DNA from 3 places in the Acerihabitans sp. TG2 genome. Region 1 is predicted to be linked to each of the others. Evidence: predicted binding sites of a transcription regulator. Region 1 holds the regulator's gene; each other region holds the start of a gene.
What was found. Region 1 encodes Fur, which represses iron uptake genes when iron is present. Its sites were predicted from a motif close to ATAATAATGAGAACNACTATCAA; they were not measured.
Positions count from the first base shown of each region.

Region 2: a site for Fur is predicted at 1,835-1,857, ahead of SJI19_RS00705 (Nramp family divalent metal transporter). Genes of this name have one in related genera too.
Region 3: a site for Fur is predicted at 3,169-3,191, ahead of ftnA (non-heme ferritin). Genes of this name have one in related genera too.

Region 1 covers NZ_JAYGJO010000021.1:63,842-68,155, reverse strand. The annotation lists gene SJI19_RS17355 (alpha/beta fold hydrolase) at 136-909, shown strand; gene ybfE (LexA regulated protein) at 1,262-1,561, shown strand; gene fldA (flavodoxin FldA) at 1,741-2,256, shown strand; gene fur (ferric iron uptake transcriptional regulator) at 2,585-3,055, shown strand; partial or broken gene SJI19_RS17335 (RpiB/LacA/LacB family sugar-phosphate isomerase) at 3,171-3,446, opposite strand; gene glnS (glutamine--tRNA ligase) at 3,529-4,314, opposite strand, start outside.
Region 2 covers NZ_JAYGJO010000001.1:145,896-150,209, reverse strand. The annotation lists gene mgrA (L-glyceraldehyde 3-phosphate reductase) at 1-445, shown strand, start outside; gene SJI19_RS00705 (Nramp family divalent metal transporter) at 557-1,831, opposite strand; gene SJI19_RS00700 (NupC/NupG family nucleoside CNT transporter) at 2,179-3,363, shown strand; gene SJI19_RS00695 (aKG-HExxH-type peptide beta-hydroxylase) at 3,815-4,314, shown strand, end outside.
Region 3 covers NZ_JAYGJO010000031.1:42,411-46,724, forward strand. The annotation lists gene SJI19_RS21010 (S9 family peptidase) at 1-1,675, shown strand, start outside; gene exoX (exodeoxyribonuclease X) at 1,697-2,374, opposite strand; gene ftnA (non-heme ferritin) at 3,369-3,884, shown strand; gene copD (copper homeostasis membrane protein CopD) at 4,086-4,314, shown strand, end outside.

The DNA.
Region 1 (4,314 bases):
AGCGCTAGTAGCGGACTTGTGTAAAAAGTCGGATTAACCCCCGACGAGGATGGCCGACAAAGGCGTTTTTTTGCGGCGCAAGGGGTGGAAACTCATGATACGCTTACTGACTTTCCCGTCGTTAAGAGGATTATGATGAAATTACATTATCGTCTGCAACCGGCCCTACGTGACGACGGTAGTCCAGCGGTAGTGTTATTGCACGGTCTGTTCGGCAGCCTGGATAATCTTGGTGTGTTGGCCCGGCCACTGCAAGAGCGCCACACCACGTTGCAAATTGATCTACGCAACCATGGGCTATCACCTCACGATGCCGACGCCGGTTATGATGCCATGAGCAGTGACGTGGCGGCCTTGCTGGACCAATTGGCCATGGAAAACTGTATTGTGATAGGCCATTCCATGGGCGGTAAGGTGGCGATGAGATTGTCCGCACGTCTTGGCGAACGCATCCACGCACTGGTGGTCATTGATATGGCCCCGGTGGCCTATGCCGAGCGCCATCACGACAATGTGTTCACCGCACTGCGCAACGTCAGTGCCGCCGGTGTGACCCACCGGACTGAAGCGGCAGCGTTGATGCGCGAGGATATCGCCGATCCCGGCACGATCCAATTTCTGCTGAAATCATTTCATCAGGGAGAATGGCGGTTTAACCTTGAGGCCCTATGGCAGAATTACCCTGCGCTCATCAATTGGCGGGAATCGGCACCCTGGAATGGCCCGGTATTATTTGTCCGTGGTGAAAAATCCGCTTATTTGGACGATGGCTATCGAAGTGCGATCCAACGACAGTTTCCACAGGCGCGGGCCCATGTGGTGGCCGGTGCAGGTCACTGGGTCCATGCGGAAAAACCCGCAGCGACGCTGCGCGCCATTGAGCGTTTTTTGGACGGATTAGAGGCGTAACATGATGAGCTACCGGTAAGCCTCGTTGGCCGTTATGGACGGTACACTGGACAAGCTTGAGTTTATTATTGTCGTATCAGGTCGGGGTGGGGTAACATGGCGCGCTGTACCGTCATAGTTTGTGTTGCAGGTGCGTTGATTTTGCCATCCCCCAGCCGCTCAGTACGCATTGGGGATGTTTGAGGTTACCGCATTCTTGCTACTCGAATTATTTAGGGTATTTATTTTTCCAGGCCTGAAGTCGGGGAAAATAACGTAACGGGTGATCGTTCCCCAACGGTGAAACCAGCAGCAGGTTTGCCGTCGCGGCCATTGCCCGCCCGCTTTTTGATGCACAATCCCTTCATGACCTATGGCAAAAGAACAAACGGACCGCACCACCCTGGATTTGTTTATTGATGAGCGACGTCCGGGCCGCCCGAAGACCAACCCACTGTCCCGCGATGAACAGTTGCGCATCAACAAGCGTAACCAGCTGCGACGAGATAAAGTACGTGGCCTGCGCCGGGTCGAACTAAAAATCAACGCCCAGGCGGTGGATGCGTTAAATGAGTTGGCCTGTCGGCAAAATCTGTCGCGCAGTGAACTGATTGAATTGATTTTACTGGCCGAGCTGGAGCGGCAACAGGCAGCGGCCGAGCGGGAAGAGTAACCGACTACCGCCCGGCGGCGACGCGCTTTGTCGGTACTGCGCGCCTAAAGAGACGGATTTTGCAACAAAACCCTGGCAGAACGAGTTCCTCCTGTTGATATGGTCTGCTATCATTGCCCGGGAACCTAAATGATCCTATTACAGAACATATCCTTAATATTTAAGAGGTTTTCAAATTCATGGCAACTGTAGGCATTTTTTTTGGCAGTGACACCGGCAATACCGAAAATATTGCCAAAATGATCCAGAAGCAACTTGGGCCTGACGTTGCTGAAGTTCATGACATTGCCAAAAGCAGTAAGGAAGATCTGGCAAGGTTCGATACGCTGTTGTTGGGCATCCCTACCTGGTATTACGGTGAAGCACAGTGTGACTGGGATGATTTTTTCCCTACACTTGAGGAAATTGACTTCTCCGGTAAAACCGTCGCCCTGTTCGGATGTGGTGACCAGGAAGACTATGCAGAGTATTTTTGTGATGCCATGGGCACTATCCGCGACATTATCGAACCGAACGGTGCCACTATCATCGGTCACTGGCCGACTGCAGGTTATCATTTCGAAGCCTCAAAGGGGCTGGCGGACGACACTCATTTTATCGGACTGGCCATTGATGAAGATCGCCAGCCTGAACTGACCAACGAACGTGTTGATGGCTGGGTTAAACATATTAGCCAGGAATTGAAACTCGGTTAATTGATCATCCGGCACTGACAAAATACGTCGGCCGTCATCCATTGTGGCGGCCAGTCTTACTTGTCGATAGGTTCTCCCTGTCGAATGAATAGATACAAATTTTTAGCTTTCGCTCACAAAGCGGTACAATAGTGCAGCAGTTTCGCCTTTTTCATTAAAATGTTGCAAAATGTGCCCCACAAAACGGGCTATAGTGGTTAACAAGGCGTAGTTTTCATTTTGGACAGGCAGTCTTATAATGAGGTGACGTCATATTTTTCGGGCCGACCGATGTTATAGGCTATGTTAGCCTACAATCAGATTCTCAAAGTAACAGGACTATACCCGCATGACTGACAATAATATTGCATTGAAGAAGGCCGGCCTGAAAGTCACCCTTCCCAGACTGAAGATTCTGGAAGTGTTGCAAGCTCCGGAATGCCATCACGTCAGTGCGGAGGATCTCTACAAAAAACTCATTGATATGGGTGAAGAAATTGGCTTGGCTACGGTGTATCGTGTACTGAATCAGTTTGATGACGCCGGTATCGTCACCCGCCATAACTTTGAAGGCGGTAAATCCGTTTTTGAATTAACCCAGCAATATCATCATGATCATTTGATCTGTCTGGACTGTGGCAAAGTGATCGAATTCCGTGATGAATTCATTGAGGCGCGCCAGCGTGATATCGCCAAAAAACACAATATCAAACTGACTAACCACAGTTTATATCTTTACGGACATTGTGAAGACGGCAACTGCCGTGAAGACGAAACTCTGCACGATCATAAAGATGTGCTAAATAGCACCCAAGAGTAACAGGTCTTCAAACGTAACCCTGTTTGCTTAACTTGTTTGCTTAACTTGTTTACTTAAAAGGCTACGCCAATCATCCCAACGTCCGCCAGGCAACCAGCAACCAGGCGGCGTTTTGTTAGTTGTTACCCTCTTCTTCGCGTTCGATTTGACTTATAAGATCAATCCGTCGCTGGTGCCGCTTCCCTTCAAATCCTGCCGTCAACCCGCTATCCACGATCATTTTTGCTAACCCACAGCCCACCACCCGCGCGCCAAATGCCAGAATATGGGTATCGTTATGCTGGCGCGACAACCGGGCCGAGTAAGGTTCGCGGCATACTACCGCCCGGATACCGCGTAACTTATTGGCTGTAATGGATATACCGATCCCAGTGCCACAGATCAAAATACCCAAAGGCGCTACGCGCCATGACCAGCGCACATAAAAAACGCTGCCTCGGCAGCGTTGGTATTAGCACGAAGGTAACCAGCCATCAGGCGCCGGTTTTCGTCCAGGTATCTCGCAGGCCGACGGTGCGGTTGAACACCGGCGTCTGCTTGGTGAAATAACGACTATCAGCACAGAAATAGCCTTCACGCTCAAACTGGTACGGCTGGCCTATTTCTGCGTTTAAGACGCTGGCTTCCACAAAACCTTGCTTAATCACCAGCGATTGCGGATTCAGCGTCGAAAGAAAATCCTCCGCCGCAGCAGGATTGGCATCGCTAAACAGCCGATCGTATAACCGAAACTCAGCTGCAACCCCATGCGTGACCGATACCCAATGGATCACACCCTTGACCTTGCGGCCATCCGCCGGATCTTTGCTTAGGGTCTCAGGATCATAACTGCAATAAAGGGTGGTGATTTCACCTTGGGCATCTTTCTCCACCCGATCCGCTTTGATCACGTAGGCATTGCGCAGGCGCACTTCTTTGCCCAACACCAGCCGTTTGTATTGCTTGTTGGCCTCTTCACGAAAGTCCGCGCGATCGATATAAATCTCACGGCTGAACGCAACCTCACGGTGGCCCATCTCAGGTTTATTAGGATGGGTCGGCATGGTCACCAACTCTTGCTCATCAACGGGGAAATTCTCGATAACCACTCTGAGCGGATCAATAACCGCCATTGCCCGAGGAGCACTGTCGTTCAAATCTTCGCGGATACAGGCTTCCAACGCGGCGATTTCCACGTTGTTGTCCTGTTTGGTCACGCCAATACGCCGGCAAAACTCGCGGATCGACGCTGCGGTATAACCGCGACGTCGCAAACCTGA
Region 2 (4,314 bases), on a different contig from region 1:
CGCCCTGGGCACACCGTGCCTGATTCATCAACCTAAATATTCACTGTTCGAACGCTGGGTTGAACCGGAGCTGCTAGACGTGCTGGAAGAGCATGGGGTGGGTTCCATTGCATTTTCGCCGCTGGCCGGCGGGATGTTGACCGATCGTTATTTGCAGGGTGTGCCGGAAGATTCACGGGCGGCCAGGCCAGGTAACTTTTTGACCCCGGCGCAGCTTACCGAGCAAAAAATGGATAAAGTCCGCCGCTTGAATGCCATGGCGCTAAGCCGGGGTCAAAAACTGTCGCAAATGTCTCTGGCCTGGGTATTACGCGGCGATCGCGTGACATCGGTACTGATTGGTGCCAGTAAAACCGCGCAAATCGATGATGCGGTTGGCATGTTGGCCCGGCGTGAGTTTTCGGCCGACGAACTGGCGCAAATCGAGTCGATATTGGCCGGATAAACGAGCAACAGTCCCCATGGTGCATGACGCCAGGGGACTGTGGCAGTTTATTGAAGAACCCGCTGGGTTCTTGTTGTGACAACCACGGGGCTGGCCGAGACCGGGTAAGGGTTACAGCCCCAGCGCGCTGCTAAAGAATAAATAACCGTTAAGTGCCACCACCACCGCCACAATGCACCAGCCAATCCCTTGAATCATGGCCGAGTTCACCATATCACCCATCAATGCACGATTGCCGGTAAAAGCCAGCAGCGGCACCAGCGCCAGCGCGATGCCAAAGCTTAACAATACCTGACTGAGCACCAGCATTCTGGTCGGGTCCAACCCCATGAGAATAACCACAAATGACGGCAGCATGGTGATGATTCTGCGCAGCAGCAGCGGAATGCGAAAGTGTACAAAACCTTGCATAACCACCTGACCGGCCATGGTGCCCACCACGGTGGAGGAGAGCCCTGCGGCCACCAGGCTCAGTCCGAACACTGTTGCCGCCGTGTGGTTTAACAGCGGTGTGAGCGTCAGGTAGGCTGCATCAAGATCTGCAATACCGGTATGACCGCTAAAATGAAAGGCCGCCGCCGCAGTGGCCATCATGGCCAGATTAACAAAACCGGCAATCGTCATGGCGATAGCCACATCCAGCTTGGTAGAGGAGTAGCGCTGCGCCCGATTACCGTATTGCCCATGTTGAGTAAGGGACGAATGTAAGTAAATCACGTGAGGCATAATTGTCGCACCTAGCACCCCGGCTGCCAGAAATACCGCGTTGCCATTGGGTAACGAGGGAAGCAGCATGCCTTTACCCAATTGAATCATATCGGGCCGGGAATAAAACAGCTCGGCAATATAAGCACCAGCAACAAATAACAGCAGCCCGCCAATCACCCACTCCAGCGGCTTTTGCCCCCGCTGCTGCAGCATAAGAATAAGAAATGTCACGATACCAGTGATGATTGCCCCTTGCAGCAACGACACACCCAGTAGCATCTTAAACCCAATGGCAGCGCCGACAAATTCCGCCAAGTCAGTGGCCATCGCAATAATTTCCGCTTGAATCCAATAGGCCCAGACGGCGGGACGGGGGAAACGATCGCGAATATGCTCAGCCAGATTTTTACCGGTAGCGATACCCAGCTTAGCCGATAAAAGCTGGATCAGCATAGCCATAATGTTTGCCCACACCACGACCCACAACAACCGGTAGCCAAAGCTGGCGCCGGCCTGAATGTTGGTAGCGAAATTACCGGGATCGATATAACCAATCGCCGCAATAAACGCCGGGCCGAGCAACGAGAGCTTCACCCGGCGTGAGGCACGGCTGACACCTTCTGCGGTTCGGCTATTCCACATAGATGTGACCCCTTTAGTGCATTGTTTTAGCTTCATCCTATCCAAGTGATAATAATTATCAAGCGCATTAATTACGTTTCGACTTATCTCTGCGATAGATGAGGGTGATAAGCATGTGAGACAGGGCCACAACCCAGCCTGGGGACAGTTTCATTTACGGAAAATTATTATAGGAATTACAGATATAATCTAAATTACTATAGCACAAAAAAATAACATCACCCCAACTTTTTTTCTTTTTTAGGCCTAAAAACGTGAACAAATCTTTATCTTAATATTCTAATAGATGATTTTTTTATATTTGCAACTTATAACTCGTTTTTGGTTCTGCCGTTACATAGAATGAGCGGCGAATTACTGCCTGCCTCATAATTGGAGCACCTATGTCCCGGATTTTTCATTTTGTCCTAGCACTTGCCGTTGTGGCAATTCTGGCGTTATTGGTTAGCCACGATCGTAAAAAAATCAGGTTGCGTTTTATCGTTCAATTGTTGGTCATTGAAGTCTTGCTTGCCTATTTTTTCCTCAACTCTCAGGTTGGCCTAGGCTTTGTCCAAGGGTTTTCGGCATTATTTGATAAGTTATTAGGCTTTGCCGCCGAGGGGACCGGTTTCGTTTTCGGTAATATGAACAAACAGGGTTTAGCCTTCTTTTTCTTGAATGTGTTATGCCCAATCGTATTTATTTCCGCGTTAATCGGTATTTTGCAGCATATTCGGGTACTGCCCCTTATTATCCGGATCATCGGCACCCTGCTGTCAAAAATTAACGGTATGGGCAAGCTGGAATCGTTCAATGCCGTAAGCTCGCTGATTTTGGGCCAATCGGAAAACTTTATCGCGTATAAAGATATTTTGGGAAAAATGTCGGAACGCCGCATGTACACCATGGCGGCGACCGCCATGTCCACCGTGTCCATGTCCATTGTGGGCGCGTATATGACCATGCTGGAGCCTCGCTACGTGGTGGCTGCATTGGTATTGAATATGTTCAGCACCTTTATCGTGCTGTCGTTGATCAATCCCTATCAGGTGGAAAAAGAAGAAGAGCTGCAGATGAGTAATCTGCATGAAGGACAGAGTTTTTTTGAAATGCTCGGGGACTATATCCTGGCAGGCTTTAGAGTGGCGATCATCGTCGCTGCGATGCTGATTGGCTTTATTGCCATCATCGCGGCAGTAAATGCCTTGTTCAGCCTGGTGTTCGGTATCAGCTTTCAAGGCATCCTCGGTTACATTTTTTATCCTTTCGCCCGTGTTATGGGGGTCCAGGGTGACGAGGCGCTGCGGGTCGGCAGCATCATGGCCACCAAACTGGTGTCTAATGAATTCGTTGCCATGATGGATTTGCAAAAAGTCGCCAGCCAATTGTCCGCACACTCCGTCGGCATCCTGTCGGTGTTCCTGGTGTCGTTTGCCAACTTCTCGTCCATTGGCATCGTTGCCGGCGCCATCAAGGGCCTCAATGAACATCAGGGTAACGTGGTATCACGCTTTGGCCTGAAACTGGTATACGGCTCCACGCTGGTGAGTATTCTCTCTGCTTCCATCGCCGGGTTGGTGTTATAACCTCGCGGTTAACAATCGTTATCATTAACGGCCTGAGGGCCGTTGGGGCCGGCGCAATCCGGCCTTTTTTTATGCCGCCGCTGCAGCCGGTAGTTTTAGCGGTGTTAACAGGTCACAACGACATTGGTGGCCGGGCACCAGTACCCACAAGGCATCACACGTAATTTTATAACTTAAAATATAATGAAATAACATGGAATAATGTCACCATGATTATTGTTGGTTTATATTACAGGCTTAATCTTCTGAAAACATCTGTTGCATGCAGAGTGGCCTTTGATTAATGATACGTAGGCGTTAGAGAAACGCTTATTACCTTTCAGCCAAATATGCGCAGGCAGGACAGCACCGCGAGGCGATAAAGTATTTACTTTATATCAATGAACGGCCTGCTGCAGAAGCATTGTGTATTTCACCCATAACCTCCCATGATTCATCTTTTGATAAAAAAATGATGTTAGAGATTTTCCAAGATGAGCGCCAATTTGGGTTCGGGTATTGTGACGACCCACAGCTCGCCATTAATGAAACCAAAAAAATTCATAGGGCGATCGCTGTGATTCGACAGCAGGTGAGCCCTGCATTTGCAGAAATCAATACGTTTATCCACGCGATTTATCTGACGAGTGAGACGCAAGACGGATCTTGTTTTTTGCGATCTGCGAGTAACTTTTACCTGTGGGGAGCGATGTTTGTTTATACCCACAAGGAGCACACGATTCCGTACTATGTGGGCATTCTGGCACATGAGTGCGGTCATACCGCACTGAACATCATTAACTCTTTTGATGAGTTGGTGGTCAATAATCCTCAAGAGCTTTATGCCGCGCCGCTACGTGAAGATAATCGACCGATGATTGGAATATTTCATGCGTTTTTTGTGTTGTCACGAATTTGCTATGTCTTTAATGCAATAGTGCAAAACAATTCAAGCCCGTATGTAGAAGAATG
Region 3 (4,314 bases), on a different contig from region 1:
GCAAAGCGAATTCTATACCATGGGCGGGTTGGAAATGAGCCCGGACAATATCATCATGGCGGCGGCAGAGGATTTTCTGTCGCGCCGACTTTACGGGATTCGTTTCAAAAACCTGGCTTTTGACTCCTGGTATCCGGAAGTTATTGAGGATGCGTCCTCAGGTTTCGAGTGGACCAGCGATTCGACCATGCTGTACTACGTGCGTAAGCATAAAAAAACACTGCTGCCTTATCAGGTATATCGCCACCGGGTTGGTACCTCCACCCGTCTTGATGAACTGGTGTACGAGGAAAAGGACGACGCATTTTATGTCAGCCTGCACAAAACCACCTCTGAACGCTACATCATTATTGCCCTAGGCAGCACCACCTCTGGTGAGATCCTGTTGCTGGATGCAAATGACCCGCAGGCGCAACCACAGATGTTTTCGCCGCGTCGCCACGATCATGAATATTCGCTGGATCATTTCCAGGGCTATTTTTATTTACGCTCCAACCGGGACGGTAAGAATTTTGCCCTTTACCGCAGTGAAACGCCCGACGAAGACCAATGGCAGACGTTGATTGCCGCGCGTGAAGATGTGGTCCTGGAAAACTTTACTCCGTTTACCCATTGGTTGGTCGTTGAAGAGCGCCATCAGGGATTAACCAGCCTGCGGCAAATTAACTGGGAGAGCGGAGAAGAAAAGGGCATTGCTTTTGACGACCCCACCTATGTGACATGGCTGGCCTACAACCCGGATCCTGCGACCCCGTGGTTGCGCTATGGCTACTCCTCCATGACTACACCCACCACGCTATTTGAGCTGAATATGGCGACTGACGAGCGCAGATTGCTCAAGCAGTCACAGGTCAAAAATTTTGAATCAGAACATTATCGCAGCGAGCGGCTTTGGGTGACCGCGCGCGACGGTACCGAGGTGCCGGTTTCGTTGGTATATCGCAAAGACCTGTTTAAACCGGGACAAAACCCGGTGTTGGTTTACGGTTATGGCTCTTATGGCAGTAGCATGGACCCGGATTTTAGCGCCAGCCGCTTAAGCCTGCTTGACCGGGGATTCGTTTTTGCCTTGGCGCATATTCGCGGCGGAGGCGAGTTGGGTCAGCAGTGGTATGAAGACGGCAAATTGTTCAATAAGCTCAACACGTTTAATGACTTTATCGACGTAAGCCACTATTTGCTGGCGCAGGGTTATGGCGATAAGCAACGGGCGTTTGCCATGGGTGGCAGCGCGGGTGGGTTGTTGATGGGCGCAGTGATCAACATGGCTCCACATTTGTTCAAGGGTGTCGTGGCGCAAGTGCCGTTTGTGGATGTGGTGACCACCATGTTGGACGACAGTATTCCGCTGACCACCGGTGAATATGATGAATGGGGTAATCCTGAAGAGCAGGCCTACTACGACTATATAAAGCGCTACAGCCCGTATGACCAGGTCAGCGCGCAAGACTATCCTCATTTGCTGGTGACCACCGGTCTGCATGATTCGCAGGTACAATATTGGGAGCCGGTAAAATGGGTCGCCAAGCTCCGCGCCAGCAAAACCAATGACAATCTATTGCTGCTTTGCACCGACATGGATGCCGGTCACGGCGGTAAATCAGGGCGGTTCAAAGGGTATGAAGGTATCGCGATGGAATATACCTTCATTCTTTCCTTGGCCGATCTGCACTAACAAACCAATGGCGGCACCGGTTTAACGTGCCGCTGCATCCTGGTTCAGATAGTGATTAATACTAAAACGCAGATCCCCAGACAGGTCTTTCAAATTAGCCAACATCCACTGCAGATAACCCGGATCTTCCTTGGCTACCTGCTCCAGCAACTGACCACGGTATTTACCGAATTTCAATGTGGTGACCAACGTCGCTTCGTTACTTAACGCCACCATCTGTGCAGCGCTCCAGCCGGAGTCGTCCATGATTTTTACCAACAGGGCTGCCGTAATGTAACAATCGTACAAAGCGCGGTGTGGATAGAGCCCTTCAGGCAGGGTGACCGTCAGGTTAAGGGCATAACGCAGATGCTGGTTACCGTACTTCAGACCGGGGTAAAGCTTACGTGCGAGTTTAAGGGTGCAAATCCATTGTCCATGCATTTCGGGCAACATTCGGCGATCGAACGCGGCATTATGGGCGACGTAATATTGACTACCGTGGTAACGACCAACGACCTTGGCAATGCGTGGTTTATGCTCCACCATGGCTTCGGTAATATGATGAATGGCCATCGCTTCATATCCGATGGCGCGATCGGGATTGACCAAATCGCTCATGGGATTGAACAACTGCCCGTTTTCCACGTCAATCGAAGCCACCTCGACGACTCCGCCGTCGAGGCCACAGGTTTCTGTATCGATGACTCGAAAAGCCATAATTATTCCTTTTCAGGCTAAGCAGCGCCCATTATGACCTGAATCGTGCCAACAAAAAACCCGCATCAGATGCGGGTTTATGATTGGTTAGCCTCAAACAATATCAGGCTGGGACTTTCTGTTGCGCTTATCAGCGCGTTTTTCTTCCGGCGATTTCAGCGGTTTCTTCTTCGCGTCTTTCTTACGATCCATTCCCTTACTCATATTTGCCTCTCTATAAAAGAACCGGAAATGTAGGCTTGATTAACTGCCAGTTGGCCAAGTTAATCAAGTCAAATTGTGCTATTTCCGTGCCCATCGCGGGCTGAAGACTCGGAGGAAGACCCCGGCCCAACTGGCTTATGTGGGACAGTGACCGCCAACCTGTAAATCGCCTAAATACCCAGCAGATTTCGAGCTGCAAAAAGATGACACGCAAAAGAACCCCAATAGGCTTACTGTGCTAAGTCACTCGGGTGTGCTCCATCGATGCACCTGCGGCTTGAAACAGGACGGGTGTAAGCTTAATGTGCAGTATAGGGCATGAAGACACTATTTTCCCGCTTCATAAGGCAAACACGAAAATTTAATTGGGGTTTGCTGCTAAAACATCAACCCGCGCGCGAAAGAAAATCGCCGCGCAGCCACACCGGGTGATCCTGCGCAAGCAACTCGGCAACAATCGGCACCGTGTCGCGCGGACCACAGGCTACCCCCAGACGTCGCAAGATCGATATTCATTTATCAGTTTGTACTGAATAATGTGTTTCAAATATTATGCCATTGCTGCGGAATGAGGAATATGATTATTCATCATACAAATAAGAATGCTTATCACTATTCATTTTAAACGATCATTTTTGTGTAGATGAAAGAATCAAGATAAAATATATAATATGCTGATTTATAATTGAAATTAATTAACGCAATCTGCTAGTTAAATAATGGTATGGTTTTTGTTATCATTTGGGCATAATGAATATCTCAATCTAAAAATATCTTCAAGGATGCCCTCATGTTAAAACCAGAAATGGCGACTAAGCTGAATGAACAATTAAATCTGGAATTTTTTTCCGCTAATCTCTACCTGCAAATGAGCGCCTGGTGCAGCGATAAAGGGTATGAAGGCGCGTCAGCTTTCCTCAAAACCCAATCACGCGAAGAAATGGATCATATGCGTCGGCTGTTTGACTACCTCAATGACACGGGGAGCATGCCGGTGCTGGGTGCTATCGAAGCACCACCTACCGTTTACACGTCATTGGCGGAACTTTTTCAGCGCACCTACGAGCATGAACAGCTGATTACGCAAAAAATTAACCAGCTCGCACACACTGCCATCACCTCACAGGATTACTCTACGTTTAACTTCCTACAGTGGTATGTCTCCGAACAACACGAAGAAGAAAAACTGTTCAAGTCCATCCTCGATAAGCTTTCGTTGGTCAACACCAATAACGACGGGCTGTTCCTGATTGACCAGGATCTGAAAAAAATGAACGGTGGCGGTAATACCTCCACGCCTATCTAAGGCAGCGTCCACTCCCGTCTTAGGGGTGCTCGACATCAGCCCCGGCAGCCGTTATCATCAGCTTGCTTCCAGGTAAGTGGGGGTAACGGCAGCGTTTTTTTTGCACCGATTTGCCCGGGGACGCAACGTAAAATGTTCACAGCCACACAGCATGTGGTCTCAGAGGTATTCATCATCTCATGACCGTCTCAGCGTAATATTATGTTAAGCCTTGCAGCCTGTTATTCAGCCACTCGATTTATTCATATCACCGCTATTATGCAAGGATTCGGTATTGCGCTGTTTTGTGAATGCCTCACCCCAGCAACGTTACGGCCCTATATGCGCGCGCGTCTGGCGGGTATTGGCCGTTTTATGGCCGTTTTTAGCCTACTGACCGCCCTGGGCATTCTGATTCTGCAGGCCGGATTAATGGGCGAGGGTTGGTCTG